Regions from separate parts of the Paenarthrobacter sp. Y-19 genome, predicted to be linked through region 1. Evidence: riboswitches for the same ligand, from Rfam matches in the RefSeq annotation. Region 1 holds a riboswitch; each other region holds the start of a gene.

The links. A riboswitch is a leader RNA that binds a small molecule or an ion and turns the genes downstream of it on or off. The one in region 1 is predicted to bind thiamine pyrophosphate.
Region 2: another riboswitch for thiamine pyrophosphate. It lies ahead of thiO (glycine oxidase ThiO); the one in region 1 lies ahead of thiC (phosphomethylpyrimidine synthase ThiC).
Region 3: another riboswitch for thiamine pyrophosphate. It lies ahead of PYR64_RS16985 (ECF transporter S component); the one in region 1 lies ahead of thiC (phosphomethylpyrimidine synthase ThiC).

What each region holds. Positions count from the first base shown of each region.
Region 1 covers NZ_CP119414.1:2,332,371-2,337,747, forward strand. The annotation lists gene PYR64_RS10995 (RNA-binding protein) at 1-98, opposite strand, end outside; gene rpsP (30S ribosomal protein S16) at 100-522, opposite strand; gene PYR64_RS11005 (hypothetical protein) at 760-1,197, opposite strand; gene PYR64_RS11010 (VOC family protein) at 1,321-2,193, opposite strand; gene PYR64_RS11015 (amidohydrolase family protein) at 2,286-3,368, opposite strand; TPP riboswitch at 3,453-3,560, shown strand; gene thiC (phosphomethylpyrimidine synthase ThiC) at 3,556-5,377, shown strand, end outside.
Region 2 covers NZ_CP119414.1:2,701,363-2,706,739, reverse strand. The annotation lists gene PYR64_RS12645 (RNB domain-containing ribonuclease) at 1-1,150, opposite strand, end outside; gene PYR64_RS12640 (alpha/beta fold hydrolase) at 1,373-2,185, shown strand; gene PYR64_RS12635 (CGNR zinc finger domain-containing protein) at 2,227-2,709, shown strand; gene thiE (thiamine phosphate synthase) at 2,826-3,512, opposite strand; TPP riboswitch at 3,540-3,659, shown strand; gene thiO (glycine oxidase ThiO) at 3,652-4,887, shown strand; gene thiS (sulfur carrier protein ThiS) at 4,884-5,120, shown strand; gene PYR64_RS12615 (thiazole synthase) at 5,124-5,377, shown strand, end outside.
Region 3 covers NZ_CP119414.1:3,628,537-3,633,913, forward strand. The annotation lists gene PYR64_RS16980 (ABC transporter ATP-binding protein) at 1-743, opposite strand, end outside; gene PYR64_RS16985 (ECF transporter S component) at 743-1,363, opposite strand; TPP riboswitch at 1,440-1,576, opposite strand; gene PYR64_RS16990 (NUDIX hydrolase) at 2,020-2,697, shown strand; gene PYR64_RS16995 (DUF4235 domain-containing protein) at 2,724-2,984, shown strand; gene mnhG (monovalent cation/H(+) antiporter subunit G) at 3,083-3,472, opposite strand; gene PYR64_RS17005 (monovalent cation/H+ antiporter complex subunit F) at 3,462-3,740, opposite strand; gene PYR64_RS17010 (Na+/H+ antiporter subunit E) at 3,737-4,303, opposite strand; gene PYR64_RS17015 (Na+/H+ antiporter subunit D) at 4,300-5,377, opposite strand, start outside.

The DNA of each region.
Region 1 (5,377 bases):
AGGGATTCCCCGCGGCGGTTGTTCTTGGCACTGACCTTGACATCCTCAGGGCTGTCAACGATCCCACGAACCAAGTGCTCGAGCGCTTCTGCCAGCAACTTACTCAGCCTCGGTGGTCTCTGCTTCAGCCTCGGCCGGAGCCTCGGCAGCGTCGTCCTTCTTGGCCTTCTTGGTGATGGCTTCCGGGATGATGACGGAACCCTTCTCCGGTGCTACGAAAGCTTCCTTGGGAGCTTTCGTCTTCAGGGTGCCTTCCTGGCCCGGGAGGCCCTTGAACTTCTGCCAGTCACCGGTGATCTTGAGGATCGCAGCAACCTGCTCAGTCGGCTGGGCGCCAACGGAAAGCCAGTACTGGGCGCGCTCGGAAGCGACCTCGATGTACGACGGCTCTTCGGTGGGGTGGTACTTGCCGATTTCTTCAATGGCACGGCCATCGCGCTTGGCGCGGGCATCCATGACGACAATGCGGTAGTACGGTGCGCGCATCTTACCGAAGCGCTTAAGGCGAATCTTTACGGCCACTTTTGTGGTCACTCCTGTTTCTGAAACGGGGTTGAACCCGACGTTTTGCACCCGTGGGGCGGGCCATACTAGACGGTTCGAAGGACAAGATACGAGCACGGAGAGAGGGGCCGCACCGATCGAGTACCTGTCTATTGTGCCAGATGCCCGGGTAGATTACGACTCAAGCCCTCCGGGTCGGTGAGTTCTTGGTCACACCAAGGCCCGGTCAGTGCCCGGACCCAGCCCGAGAGGTGGCTATTCGGACCAGACGTAAAGCCCGGCGCGCTCCGTTTTTTCCACGTCCGTGGCCAGAGCGGCAAGTTGCTGAACGTACTGCCGGGACTGGGCGGCGTCGAACGGCATGTCTTCTTGCTCCGCCCAGGCGGAAGCAACGTCATCCAGGACATTGGCTTCACCTTCGCTCTCATACGTGAGCAATTCGGCCAAGGCCCTCACCATCGCTTCGGGAACGCCAAGCAGCGCGTCACTGGTGACGTCCACCAGCGCGAGTTCGTAGTCAGCGCCTGCAGCATGGACGGCCTGGCCGGCGAGGTCGCCCAGTTGTTCCACCTCGAAGTCCGTTATGCCGTTGATGCGGACTGCAGGGCCTGCGGCATCGGCACCTTTACCCAGGGCTGCCGCCCGCTTGAGTGCTTCGTCGTGGGTGGCTACAAAAATTTCGGCAAAGCCCATGGAAAGTACTCTCAATCCTTCGTGCTGACGGGACGTCCGGCGCAGGCCCGCCAGGGTCCCGAACCGTCACTGCCCAGCCTAGTGCAGCATGGGGCACCGACGGGCACTCCGGCGGGATGCCGTCTAGCGAACAGCCACCCGCAGCTTGTTCCGCCACGGATCTTCGAACTGCAGTTCAGCGCCGGTGTGATGGTTCTGCACCCCGGCAACGCGCAAACGGTCCGCCAAGGCCCCGACATCCTCGCTGGATGGAACCTCGATCAACACTTCCCCCAGCCCAAGAGTGTCCTTGCGAGGGCCGGCACCCCGGCTGTTCCAGACATTCATGGCCATGTGGTGGTGATAGCCGCCGGCGGATACGAACAGTGCTTGGCCGTGCCAGCCCGCGGTACGCTCGAAGCCCAGGGTCCCGACGTAGAAGTCCTGGGCGGTGGCGACGTCACCCACCTGAAGGTGGACGTGCCCGACACCGGCCGCTGCCTGATGCTGGCCCGTGACGGCTTCTTCGCTCAGGTGCTGCTGAAGGAAACGTTGCGGCGGGAGGGCCACGTTGTCCATGACGACGTTCTTGCCGTCCCACTGCCAGGTTTCACGGGGCTTGTCGTAGTAAAGCTCGATGCCGTTGCCTTCCGGGTCGGTGAAGTAGAACGCTTCGCTGACCAGGTGGTCTGCGCTGCCCACGAACGCCCGGGGTTCGTATCCGGCAGCGGTGGCGATGGTGGCCGCCAGTGAGGGCTGATCCTGGAACAGTACGGCGGTGTGGAACAACCCGGCTTCCCCCCGCCCCGGAATCTGGAGCCCCGAAGCCGGCGCCAAGTGAACCACGGGCTTGCCTGCCCGACCCAGGTAGAGGCCGCCGTCCTGTTCGGCCACGACCACAAGGCCCAAAGCACGCTGGTAGTAGTCACTCATGACTTTCATGTCGCCGACCTTGAGCATGACAGTGCCCATGGCGAGGTCGGCAGGAAGAAGGTCCTGTGCGGATGATGTGGACATGTGAAGCTCCCCGTGTTGTAGTGTCCGCCTTTCGGCAGGTTCTACTTCTCTAAATTACTTGAAGCTTCAATTTATTCCCAGCCATTTGACACTCATCCCATGAGTTCACCGCGAAGGACCACGTGCTTGAGCCCGGATACCGTCCGTAGGTCGTGCCGGGGATCGTCATGGCAGAGAACGACGTCGGCACTGGCGCCTTCGCTGATGGCGTCGGCTCCCAGCCACTTGCGGGCGCCCCACGCAGCGGCATCCAGGACCGCGGCGGGCGGCAGGCCGGCGTCGTGCAGTTCATGCATTTCGTCCGCGATGCGGCCGTGCTTGATCACGCTGCCCGCATCCGTTCCCGCGTAGATCGCCACCCCGGCCTCGAAAGCCTCAAGGACCCGCTCACGCCGGCGCTCCCACAACCGCGTCATGTGGTCCGCGTACCCGGGGAACTTTGGCGCCGCCTGGGCGGCGATCTCCGGAAAGGTCGCAATGTTCACCAACGTGGGAACGATCGGCACTGACTGCTCCACCAGCCGTGGGATGTGCCGGGGCAGAAGGCCAGTGGCATGTTCGATGCAGTCGATGTTGGCATCCAGCATGTCGTCGATTGTGTCCTCCGCAAAGCAGTGCGCCGTGACCCTGGCACCTTCCTCGTGGGCGGCAGCTACGGCGTCCTTGACCAGCTTTGCCGGAAAAGAGGGCGCCAGGTCGCCAATGCCCCGGTCGATCCAGTCGCCTACGAGCTTCACCCAACCGTCGCCGTCGCGGGCCTCCTTACGGACGGTCTCCACCAGCTGTTCCGGTTCAATCTCATGGCCCAATCCGCGCAGGTACCGACGGCTTCGGGCGATGTGGCGGCCGGACCTGATAAGGCGGGGCAAGTCCGTCCGCGGCTGCACCCAACGTGTGTCGCTGGGAGATCCGCAGTCGCGGATCAGCAGGGTTCCCGAAGCGAGGTCGGCCTGGGCCTGCGCGAGGGTGGTGGCGTCGTCCACGGCCCCACCGGCGCCCAAGCCGATATGGCAGTGGGCATCCACGAAACCCGGCAGGACCCAACCGTCCAGTACCTTGTCGGGAGGGGACGACGGCTTTTCAAACGTCAGCGCTCCCCCAACAGACCACATTCCTTGGCGCACGTCATCTGCCGCCACGAGCACGGGTCCGCTGAATTCAATGATGTTGGCCATGGCAAAAGCCTAATCCGCAGCGGGGCGGCAGGCTTCGGCGGACTGATGTGACTGGGCGCCCCCTGCCAGCTGTGGTAGCTTCGTCTACGACCACACGGGGGCCCTTGCAGGGGCTGAGATCGGGCTGAGGCAGCCTGCGACCGTTGAACCTGTCCGGGTAATGCCGGCGAAGGAAGTGAGTAATCCTTTGAGCACCACCAAAACACAGCACAGCCCTGCCCAAAACGAGTCCAGCCCTGCCCAAAACGAGCCTGTTACGCAGTCCCTGAGGTCCCATTCGCTGGCATGGCTTGAAGACCATGACGCCGGAATCCGCGTCCCCGTGACGGAAATCGCGCTGGAGCCCTCCCCCAATGGCCAAGCCAACGCACCACTGCAGGTGTACCGGACGGCAGGCCCGGGCAGCGATCCCGTCGTGGGCCTGGAACCGTTCCGGGCCGCATGGATCGAGTCCCGCGGCGACACTGAGGCCTATTCCGGCCGCGAACGGAACCTGCTCGACGACGGCAAGTCGGCTGTTCGCCGCGGGGCCGCCTCAGCCGAGTGGAAGGGCGCGCAACCGGTGCCACGCCGCGCCGCCGAGGGTAAGACCGTCACCCAGATGCACTACGCACGGCAAGGCCTGGTGACGCCTGAGATGCGCTTCGTGGCGCTGCGCGAGAATTGCGATGTCGAACTGGTCCGCAGCGAGGTCGCCGCCGGCCGCGCGATCATTCCCAACAACATCAACCACCCCGAATCCGAGCCCATGATTATCGGCAAGGCCTTCCTGGTGAAGATCAACGCCAACATCGGCAATTCGGCCGTCACCAGTTCAATTGCCGAAGAAGTGGACAAGCTTCAGTGGGCTACGCAGTGGGGCGCGGACACCGTCATGGACTTGTCAACCGGCGACGACATCCACACCACCCGCGAGTGGCTGATCCGCAACTCCCCTGTTCCGATCGGCACCGTTCCCATCTACCAGGCGCTGGAAAAGGTCAATGGAGAAGCCAACAAGCTCACGTGGGAAATCTTCCGTGACACAGTGATCGAACAGTGCGAGCAAGGCGTGGACTACATGACGATCCATGCCGGTGTACTGCTCAGGTACGTACCGCTGACCGCCAACCGCGTGACAGGCATAGTTTCCCGTGGCGGGTCCATCATGGCGGGGTGGTGCCTGGCCCACCACCAGGAGAACTTCCTGTACACGCACTTCGACGAGTTGTGCGAAATTTTTGCCAAGTACGACGTCGCGTTTTCCCTCGGCGACGGCCTGCGTCCCGGCGCTACCGCTGACGCCAACGACGCCGCACAATTCGCGGAACTGGACACCCTGGCCGAACTCACACAGCGCGCCTGGGAATTCGACGTGCAGGTGATGGTGGAAGGTCCCGGGCATATCCCGTTCCACCTGGTCCGCGAAAATGTGGAACGGCAGCAGGAACTCTGCAAAGGGGCACCGTTCTACACCCTGGGTCCGCTGGTAACCGACGTCGCCCCCGGCTACGACCACATCACCTCAGCCATCGGTGCCACGGAGATCGCCCGCTACGGTACGGCCATGCTCTGCTACGTCACGCCTAAGGAACACCTGGGCCTACCCAACAAAGACGATGTCAAAACAGGGGTGATCACGTATAAGATCGCGGCGCATGCGGCGGACCTTGCCAAGGAGCACCCCGGCGCACATGAGCGCGACGACGCACTTTCCAAGGCGCGCTTCGAGTTCCGGTGGAGGGACCAGTTTGCCCTGTCCCTCGATCCTGTGACGGCCGAGTCGTTCCACGATGAAACGCTGCCGGCCGAACCCGCCAAAACGGCGCACTTCTGCTCAATGTGCGGACCCAAGTTCTGTTCCATGCGCATCAGCCAGGACATCCGCGACGAATACGGTTCAGCAGAATCCCAAGCGGCGATCGCAGGAATGTACAGCGGGATGCGGGAAAAAAGTGCGGAGTTCCTCGCCTCCGGTGGAAAGGTCTACCTGCCGGAGCTCCAGGTGGCCTCCGCACGGACGCCGGAGC
Region 2 (5,377 bases), 370 kb from region 1:
GCAACGCCTCGCGGACCCAGCGCGGAATTTCCCTGTTGTTGCACAGGGCATCGCAGATCACCAGGACGAACCGGTCGATGAGCCGCCGCAGCGGAGCCGTGGTGTGGGCATAGGGCGCGCCGATGGCTGCCTGGATCACCGTCTCCGGCACTTCGCCGTCGAACGGGGTGTATCCGGCACCCCTGAACAACATCCCGGCGGAGTGCAGGATGGCGAGCTGCTTGGGATCGGAGGCGTCCAGGGTCCGAAGGTACTCTCCGTAGGTGACCTGGCCGTCCCACGGTTTGCCCAAGGCCACGGTTTGCCGCTTGAAGTGCTGCAAGGACCTCTCATCGGGGGCGGGCATGGTCCGCAGGATGCCGACTTTTCCGTCCAGCATGAGCCGGGCCGCGGCCATGCCCGTCATGAGGGAGATCTGCGCGTTCCAGTCCTCCACCGGCAGTGACGGTGCTGCAACGATCCTGTACCCGCCGCCGTCGGTCGCCTGGACGATTTCCTGCTCGGGCATGTTGAGGCTTGCCCCACCACGGAGTCTCTCAAGTTCGACCCGTTTCAGTCCGACTTCCTTGAGGAGCTGCAGTACGGGCGGTGCCGAGCCGTCGTCGATCTGTTGCTGGGCTCCTTTATAGCTGAGTTTGGCGCGGCTGCGGACCGTGGCACGGGCGACGGAAACATTGACCACTTCCGCGTTGGCATCGAGGTCGAAGTCCCAGACGAACGCACCGCAGTCCTGATCGGCGAGCAGGCTGCCTGCGTTTTCGCTGATGATCTCCGGGTGCAAGGGGATGCGGCCGTCCGGAGCGTAGAACGTCTGGCCGCGGTGCCGGGTTTCGGCATCCAGCGCCCCGCCGGGAGCCACGAAAGACGGCACGTCGGCGATCGCGTAGAGAACCTTGTACCCCTCGCCGGCGCGATCAATGAACAGGGCTTGGTCAAGGTCCGTTGACGTTGCGGGGTCGATGGTCAGGAAAGGGACGTGCTTGAGGTCGCGATCGGGCAGGCGGAGGGATTCGACGGCGTCCCGTGCCTCCCGGACGGCATCAACCGGATAGTCGCCGGGCAGCTCCAGCTCCGTCCGGAGGGCCGCGAAAGCCGCTGCGAGCTGGTCCGATGAGTCGTCGACGTTGGGCGCTATCCGATGATGTGACACGAAAATCAGGGTAGCCCGAAACCGGCAGATAGTCTTGGACGCTTCCGGCTCCAAGCGATGCTGTCAGTGCGGCGGATGGCCAGCTGTTGCTGGCCATTAGCTTCTTGGCGGCCCGGGGAGGCAGGCGGTGGGGCGGTCGACGGCAGCCATCAACACCCCCGTAGCCCATTTGGGCCTGTTACCGTCTAAGGTATAAAGACGGTAACAAGGAAGGGGCAAGCTATGAGCGATTGGTCGCTACCCGAGCGGTTCGACGTCGGCGACGGTACGGTGCGATGGAACTCGGTCGGCGAGGGCCCGGCTCTCGTTCTGATGCACGGCACACCCTTCTCGTCGTACATCTGGAGAGACATCGCCCCGGTGCTTGCTCGTGATCACCGGGTCTACGTCTGGGACATGCTCGGATTCGGACAGTCGACCCGCAACGCGCCGGACGTGAGCCTCCGGCAGCAGGCGACGATCTTCGTCGAACTCCTCGAGCACTGGGGGGTCTCAGCGCCTCGGGTCGTGGCGCACGACGTCGGCGGCGCGGTCGCGCTGCGGGCGACGCTCCTGCACGACGTGAACTTCGAGTCGCTCACGCTCATCGATGCCGCGACGGTGAGTGGGTGGGGCGCCGGCGGGTTCTTCCAAACCGTCCACCAGCACCCCGAGGCCTTCGAGGCGCTCCCCGACTGGGCTAGCGCTGCCCTGATCGACGCCAAGATCCGGTCCGGCAGTCACGTGGGTCTGCGTGCAGACGCCCTGGCTTCGTACACGGGCCAGTGGGCGGGTGCGGAAGGGGCACGGGCGTTCTACCGGCAGTACACCCAAGGCGGCGAGGAGAACACCGACGAGCTACAGGATCGACTCCGGCTGTTGGACATCCCGATCCACGTGGTCTGGGGCTCGGAAGATGCGTGGCTGGGTGTCGACTACGCCCATCGGCTCGTCACGGCGCTTCCGGATCACGCGCGGTTCTCGATCATCGAGGGAGCCGGGCACATGGTGCCGGAGGATCGGCCCGGCGAACTCCTCAGGCTGCTGAGCGCGTGAACGCCGTGCAGTCCGCCGTGCCCGAGGAGCTGCGTGTCGTCGTGGAGTTTTGCAACAGCGCCACACTGCTGCACGGCACCGACGCCCTGGCGACCATCCGTGACGGGCGGGAGTGGCTGGTCCGGCATGGATGGGACGGGGAGCCCACGCTCGAGCATCTCATCTCGTTGCGCGACGCCCGCGAGGTCATGCGCGCGTTCCTGGCCGACCGTACCGACACGGCAGCGCGATCCGCCCTGAACCAGCTCGCTCAGGAGCACTGGGCAGGCCCCCACGTCGACGACGACGGGCGGCTCGCGCTGACCCCGTCGGCCGCCCTGCCGGTCTCGCCGGCAGGAGCAGCGGTCGGGGCGCTCCTGCTCCACGGCTTGACCGGCTCGGGGCAGCGGCTCAGGACCTGCGCGTCGGAAGCGTGCAGGTGGGTGTTCTACGACAGTTCACGGTCCAGGACCCGGACCTGGTGCGACATGAACACGTGCGGGGCGCGGAGCAAGATGCGCCAGTACCGCGATCGGCTCACCTGAATCTGATCCGATCCGGTGGGTGGGCTGCGGCATCTGCAAGCCCCGACTCACCCTGTCGCCACAACCTGCCGATACCGCGACGGTCTGCGTGCCTGGGACTGTTGTTTGGAGAACCGTTACGCGGCGGCGTCCAGGGCTTCGAGCAGCGACTTGGCTGCCGCCGTCGGATCTTCCGCCTCGGTAATGGCGCGAACGACGACGATACGGCTGGCGCCCGCAGCGAGCACCTGCTCGACGTTGCCGAGATCGATTCCGCCGATCGCAAACCACGGCACCTCCACGGCGCCTCCGGTGGTCTCCTCCGCACGCTTGATCGCTTCCGCGGCATATGTGACCAGGCCGGTTCCCACCGCCTCACGGCCGGGTTTGGTGGGGGTCGCCCAGACGGGACCAACGCAGAAATAGTCCAGTCCAGGCTCGCACGGCGAAGCCGTGATCGCGGCATTTACCTGCTCAGGTGTATGGGTGGAGAGACCAATCGAAGCGGGGCGGGGAAGGAAGGTGCGGGCAATCTCCAGCGGGAGGTCCTTCTGGCCCACATGGAACACCGGAGCCCCGGAAACACTGGCAATATCCGCCCGGTCGTTGACCGCCCAGAGCCGCCCGTGCCGTTCTGCGACGCCACGCAGGATCGCCAGCAATTCCAATTCCTCGGCGGCTTCGATCGTCTTGTCACGGAGTTGGATGATGTCCACCCCGCCCTGGAACGCGGCGTCGGCAAAGTCTTCGAAATCGCCTTGGCGCTTGCGCGCATCAGTGCACAGGTAGAGGCGGGCGCTGGCGAGGGCAGAGTGCTGGGTCATGGAATCCACAGTAGTTCCTCTAAACTGGGCACGTACTGCGGGAGCCGTGACCTACGTCTTTATGACCGTCCGGCTGAGAGGGCTTCAGAGCCGACCGCTTGACCTGATCCGGCTAGTACCGGCGTAGGGAAGGAAACAGATGGCAGAAGCCATTCACGCGGATGTTGCCGTTATCGGCGGAGGCGTCATCGGACTGGGCATCGCCCACCAGGCTCGGAAGCTGGGCCGCTCCGTAGCACTCATCGATCCGGCACCCGCCACCGGTGCGACATTTGCTGCTGCCGGAATGTTGGCGCCCGTGAGCGAGCTGCACTACCAGGAAGAAGACCTCCTGGAGCTCATGCTCGAGTCATCCCGGTTGTGGCCTTCGTTTGCCGGCGGCCTTCACCGGCCTGTGGAAGATACCGGATACCGCACGACGCCGACCCTCGCCGTGGGTGCCGATGCCGCCGACCGCCGCGCGCTCGCGGACCTTCGCACCGTCCAGCTCGCGGCGGGCCTGGGGGTCGAACCGTTGCCGTTGCGGACCGCCAGGGAACGCGAACCGCTCCTTAGCCCGCAAATTTCCTGTGCCTTTGATATACCCGCCGATCACCAGGTGGATCCACGGAAGCTGGCGGAGTGCCTCATGGCAGGGCTGGCCGCGCATTCATCCGGCGATGGCACGTGGGTAGGCGGCGCCAGGGAAGGATTTGCCGTTGCAGAGTCCGCGCACGGCCTGTTGTGGGACGGGGACCAGGTAGCCGGAGTGGAGCTCGAATCCGGCAAATCCGTCGTGGCCGGCGAAACCGTGGTGGCCAACGGGCTGGGCGCCCCCGCGCTCGCCGGCCTTCCTGAGGGTCTTGAACTTCCGGTCAGGCCGGTCTACGGGGACATCCTCAGGCTTCGGGTCCCCGCGCACCTCCAACCGCTGCTCACTGCCACTGTTCGTGGCATGGTCCGCGGGGTGCCCGTTTACATCGTTCCCAGGGACGACGGAACCGTAGTCATCGGAGCTACCCAACGGGAGGACGGCTTGTCGGCGGCCTCCAACGCAGTCTCTGCCGGCGGGGTTTACCAGCTCCTTAGGGACGCCCAGGTATTGGTTCCCGCGGTGGCCGAACTTGAACTCCTGGAAGCAACTGCGCGCGCCAGGCCAGGGACTCCGGATAACGCTCCGTTGCTGGGCCGCGTAGCCGGTTCAAGCGGGGACATCGCAGGCCTGGTGGTGGCCACCGGGTTCTTCCGGCATGGCGTCCTCCTGACCCCCGCGGCCGCCATGATCGTGGGGGAGCTGCTCACCGGTTCCCCTGATCCCCGCTGGTCCATCTTCCGGCCCGACCGTTTCAGTGCAACCGCGCGTCGCTCTCAACTCCACAGCAAGGAAACAGTATGAACATCAAACTCAACGGCGCCGTCCGCCAGGTGCCCGCCGACGCCTCCGTCAGCACGCTCGTCACGGCCGTCACCGGCCGCGTACTCGACCACCGTGGACAGGCGGCCGACGGCGGGAAGCTGGGTGTCGCCGTCGCCCGCAATTCCGAGGTGGTGCCGCGCAGCCAGTGGGCGGCTACTCCGCTGGCCGACGGCGATGAACTCGAACTCGTTACCGCAGTACAGGGAGGCTGAACCATGACCACAGCAAGCACCGAAATCCGTACTGACGCCTTGGTGATCGACGGCGTCGAATTCGGGTCCCGCCTGATCATGGGAACGGGAGGTGCGCCGAGCCTGGACGGGCTCGGAGCCGCGCTCCTGGCATCCGGAACCGAGCTCACCACCGTGGCCATGCGACGCTATTCGCCGGCCGAAACCGGTTCGCTGTTCCAGCTGCTGGTGGACAACAACATCCGGGTCCTCCCGAACACCGCAGGCTGTTTCACGGC
Region 3 (5,377 bases), 1.3 Mb from region 1:
GGACCATCCAGGAGGACTCCCGGGGTGCCTGATTGCGGGCCTGCGGTACCGGGCTGCAGGACCACGATCCTGTCCACCAGGTCCTTCCACACGGACACCCTGTGCTCCACCACCACCAGCGTGGCGCCGGTCTTGTCCAGGCAGCGGGCCACGGCGTCGCGGACCTCGAGGACCCCTGCAGGATCGAGGTTGGCCGTGGGTTCGTCCAGCAGGATCAAGCCTGGCCGCATCGCCAAAATGCCGGCCAGCGCGAGGCGCTGCTTCTGTCCCCCGGAAAGTGCCGCCGTCGGGTGGTCCAATGCCAAACCGCCGCCTGATGCGGTACGCAAGCCGACGTCGTCGAGCGCTTCATGCACCCGGGACCAGATCTCCTCGCGCGGCACGGCAAGGTTCTCCGCGCCGAAGGCAACGTCGTCGCCCACCCGGGAGAGAACCACCTGCGTTTCGGGATCCTGCTGCATCAGCCCGGCGCGGCCACGCTGCTCGCGGGCAGTGACGCCGTCGATCAGCAGCGAACCGGTCTCATCAGAGTCGTCTTCCTCGTCACCCAGCACCCCGGCGAGGGCGTGCAGGAGCGTGGACTTGCCGGCCCCCGAAGGGCCCAGCAACAGGACGCGTTCCCCCGGTTCAATGCGGAGGTCAAGGCCCTGGATGGCAGGCTGGGCCCGGCCGGCATGCCGCCATCCCCACCCCTCGGCGGAGATGGCGGCAGGCCGGACCGTGCCGCTGTGTGTGGCAGGCATCAGTTGAAGACTGGCTCCGAAGCGGCCTTCCGCGACGCGAAGGAACTCAGGACACCCGTCGTGGCCAGACCGCGGGTGGCGATCCAGGACAGGCCGCCGGCGATCACTGCACCGGAGATGGTGGTGAAAGTGATGTACGTCAGCTTGTCGATGGCCTCGTAGGCGATATTCCAGCCCCAGGGCAGGAACGAATCGTTCAGGCCACAGAAGAGGCCCGCGCCTGCGCCCGCGAGGAGTGCGGTGGGCAGGTTGAACTTCTTGTAGCGGAACGCGGCGAAGATGAGCTCGGCGCCAAGGCCTTGGAGGATGCCGGAGATGAGCACCGTGGTGCCGTACTGCGAACCCATGATGAGCTCACCCGTGGCTGCGACGGCCTCGCAGAAAAGAGCTGCGCCGGGCTTTCGGATAATGAGCATGCCCAGGACTGCGGGGATCATCCAGCCACCGGCGATCAGGCCGGTAAGGGGCGGGTACGCCGCATTCATGGGGATGGATACCAGTGCCGCGCCCTGGGACCAGGCCCAGAAAATCACGCCGCCGGCGATGGCGATGAGGGCCGCCACCACGATGTCTACAACACGCCAGCTATAACTGGTCTTCTTCACGTTTACCGTGGTCATTTTTCTGCCTCCTGAGGTTACAGGAGGGGAAAGTGCTCCCCGGAATCCGCCTGGCTTGCGCCGTCCGGCTCCGGACACTCTGAGAAGCTCGACTCCCTTGCGCCGGTACTAACCGGATCAGGTTCGAGGGTCTGCGGCTGTCCGCACTCTCAGCGCCCTCGCGTCTCCTGCATCGCTGCAAGGTCCGACGGCGGCGCTCCCCTGTCGTTATCAAATCTGCCCTGATGGGCGGGTTCAGTTTACACCTCCGCGTACGGCCCGCTCTGGGCCGCGGTCACAATCCTGTTGCGAGGCCCACTCTGCGCCCTATCCCCACGCCTAAACACGCACAGCAGGCCCCACAACAAACGGGAGTACGTTGCGAGGCCCACTCAGCACCCCATCCCCACGCCATAGCACGCACACCAGGCCCCACAACAAACGAGGGTGCGTTGCGAGGCCCACTCTGCGCCCTATCCCCACACCTAAACACGCACACCAGGCCCCACAACAATCGAGGGTGCGTTGCGAGGCCCACTCTGCGCCCCATCCCCACGCCTAAACACGCACACCAGGCCCCACAACAACAGGAGTGCATTGCGAGGCCCACTCTGCGCCCTATCCCCGCGCCTAAACACGCACAGCAGGCCCCACAACGCACCTGCAAGAATGGCCTGATGACGGATCGTCCAGGCTCCCACGCACCCGTGGCCGAGCCACGCCTCGCTGCCAGCGTGATTCTGCTCCGCGACGCCACCTCGGGGCTAGAGGCATTTGTCCAGCACAGAGTCAGCACCATGGACTTCGCGGCAGGAATGGTGGTCTTTCCGGGCGGCCGGGTGGACGCTGTGGATCAGTCCGGCTGGGACTACCCCGGGGAACTGCTGCGCAGCCATGCGTTGTCCTGGGCGCAGAGTTCGATTTCCGCGGACACAGCGTTGGCGGAGAGGAACGCGGGAATGGTGCTCACGGCAGCAATCCGCGAAGTCCAGGAAGAAGCCGGGCTGGGCATCGAGCCCGGAGACCTGCGCCCCTGGGCCAACTGGATCACGCCCATAGACATGCCCAAGCGCTTCGACACCTACTTCTATGTGGCCAAGCCGGCACCGGAAGCGCAGCCCCGGCATCAAACCACGGAGGCTTGGCAGTCGCTGTGGATGCCGGTGTCCGGAATCCTGGAAGCGGAAGCCGCAGGGCACTTGAAGCTGATGCCACCCACCTACTATCTGCTGAAGGAAATCGCTGTCCTCGATTCCGTAGAGGCAGTGTGGTCCGCCGAGCACCCGGTCGTCCCGGTTCTGGCTCCGGTCGGGTCCTTGGCAGCGTTTCTCAAGGAGCGGGAAAACCGCGGGTAGCCGTGCCGTGCAGCTAGGCTGGTGCCATGAACCTCTTTTTCAAGCTGCTGGGCGCCGGGGTAAGCCTCGGTGCAGGCTTTGTCGGTACCAAACTCGTCAACAAAGGCTGGGAAAAGGCCACGGGCAACAAGCCGCCCACAGGCAACGATGACATGGAGACGAGCCTCCGCTCGGCTCTGACCTTCGCGCTGATTTCCGCTTTCGTGAGCACGCTGATCCAGGTCCTTGCCAGCCGCGGCACCCAGCGGGCGATTGCCCGCTTCGCGAAGTCCCAGGACATCGTCTAAGCATCACCCAACAAGCAACGCGGGGTCACTTATGGCCCATCCCCATGGGGGTAATGGGCCATAAGTGACCCCGCGTTGCTTTAAGGTTCCGCGTTGCTTTAAGGTTCGGAGGGCTCCTGGCCGGCGGCGGCCCTTTGGACCACGGCTTCGAGTTCGTCCTTGGTGAGCTTCTCGCGGTGCCCGTGTTTGGTCCGGTACGCGGAGCGCCCCACCATGTGGGCGGACACCGGCGCGGTGAGAAGCTGGAAAATCCATGCCACCAGCAGGACGGGCCACACCCACCAAGTACGCATCTGCAGGCCGATCGCTGCGAGCATCAGGAACAAGCCCAACACCTGCGGCTTGGTGGCTGCGTGCATGCGGCTCATGAGGTCCGGGAACCTCAGCAGGCCGATCGCGGCACCCAGAGACATCAGGGCGCCCACTATGAGGAACACCGCGGTCACCATGTCGATGACCAGGTCCACTCCGGTGGCGTCAGGACTCATTGCTTTGCTCCCTTCGCTCGGCCACGAACCGGGCAACCGTCACTGAGCCGATGAAACCGATCACCGCGAGGGCCACCAGCAGCATCAGGTTGTTGAGGTGTTGGTTCACGGCCATGTCGATGGCGAGGGCAGCACCAAGGATGGCCAGCAGGACATCGGAAGCAAGGACGCGGTCCAGCAAAGATGGCCCAATCGCGATGCGCACGATCGCACCTGCAGCGGCGAGGCTGAGGATCACCGCCGTGGCCACCAGAACAAATTCCTTCACAGCGTTGCCCCTTCCATGCCGGGCCGGGCTTCTGCCTTCAGGGCCTCGACTTCTTCCCGCGTTCCCATGATGCGGATCAGCCCTGCCTCAATGTTCTGCGTCTCCCGGCGGATCTTGTCGATGTCCGCTTCTTCGTAGATGTTCAGCGCGTGCAGGTAGAGCGTGGAGGTGGAGCGGTCCACCTCCACCACCAGCGAGCCGGGGATCAGCGAGATGACATGCCCTGTAGCCGTCACCATAAGGTCAGAGTGGCTTCGCAACGGAACAGCGACGACGGCGCTGCGCACCTTGGGTCCCTTGACCACCGCCAGGTACAGCACCAGGAAGCTTGCTGCCACCACTTTCGCGACGAACATCAGGGCGAACGGAACAGCACGCAGGACATTGAACCTGCCGCTGAGCTCCACAGGCGGGAGGTAGAAAAACTTGGCCACCAGCACGGCGATCAACGCGCCAAAAAGCAGGTTGCCCGGGCTGAAGTCACGCCACAGCGCACCCCATACGATGACCAGCCAGATGAGCAGCGGCAGTTCCGTGCGGAACGAGATCGGCTTGCGGCTCATTTCGTACCGCCATTCTGCGCCAGCGGGGGCACCTCGACAGAGTCACCCAGTACCGAGTGGATGTAGGCCGAGCGGTCCAGCATGATCTCTGCGGAACCGTCCGCGACCTGGAAGAGCGGACCAGCGAACACCGTCAGCGCCACCCCGAACACCACCAGCGCCGCAGTGGAACCTACCATGGTCCGCGGCAGTACTCCGACGTTGCCGGGGGTCATCAACACGGGATCCGGGTATTCGGCATCCTCGGGTTTGCGCCAGAACGCCCTGTTCCACACACGGGCTATTGCCAGCAACGTCAGCAGGCTGGTGACCACGCCGCCCACTACCAGCACGATCGCCAGTGGGGTTCCGAGCTCCACGCCGGCCTGCAGAAGACCCAGCTTCCCAAGGAAGCCTGAGAACGGAGGAATGCCCGCCAGGTTCATGGCCGGTACGAAGAACAGCAACGCCAGCAACGGCGACAGCTTGGCCAGGCCGCCCAAGCGGTCAATGGAGGAGCTGCCACCCCGGCGTTCTATGAGTCCGGTGACCAGGAACAAGCTGGTCTGCACGGTGATGTGGTGGGCAACGTAGAACACTGCCGCACCCAGGCCCGCTACGGAGCTCATGGCCAGCCCGAACACCATATACCCGATGTGGCTGACCAACGTGAAGGACAGGAGACGTTTGATGTCGCTCTGGGCAAGGGCACCCAGAATACCGACAACCATGGTCAGTAGCGCCACCACCATCAGGGGAACGTTGAGGGTATCCCCGGGGAACAACAGGGTCTCCGTCCGCACCATGGCGTAGACGCCCACTTTGGTCAGCAACCCGGCGAACACCGCAGTGACGGGGGCCGGTGCCGTGGGATAGGAGTCCGGAAGCCAGAAGGACAGGGGGAACACGGCGGCCTTGATCCCAAAGGCGACCAGGAGCATCACATGCAGCAGGTTCTGCGTACCTTGGTCCAGCTCTGCCAGTTTGATGGCCAGATCCGCCATGGTGATGGTGCCGGTGGCCCCGTAAATCATGGCGATGGCGATAAGGAACAGGACAGATGACACTACGGAGACCACCACATACGTGACGCCG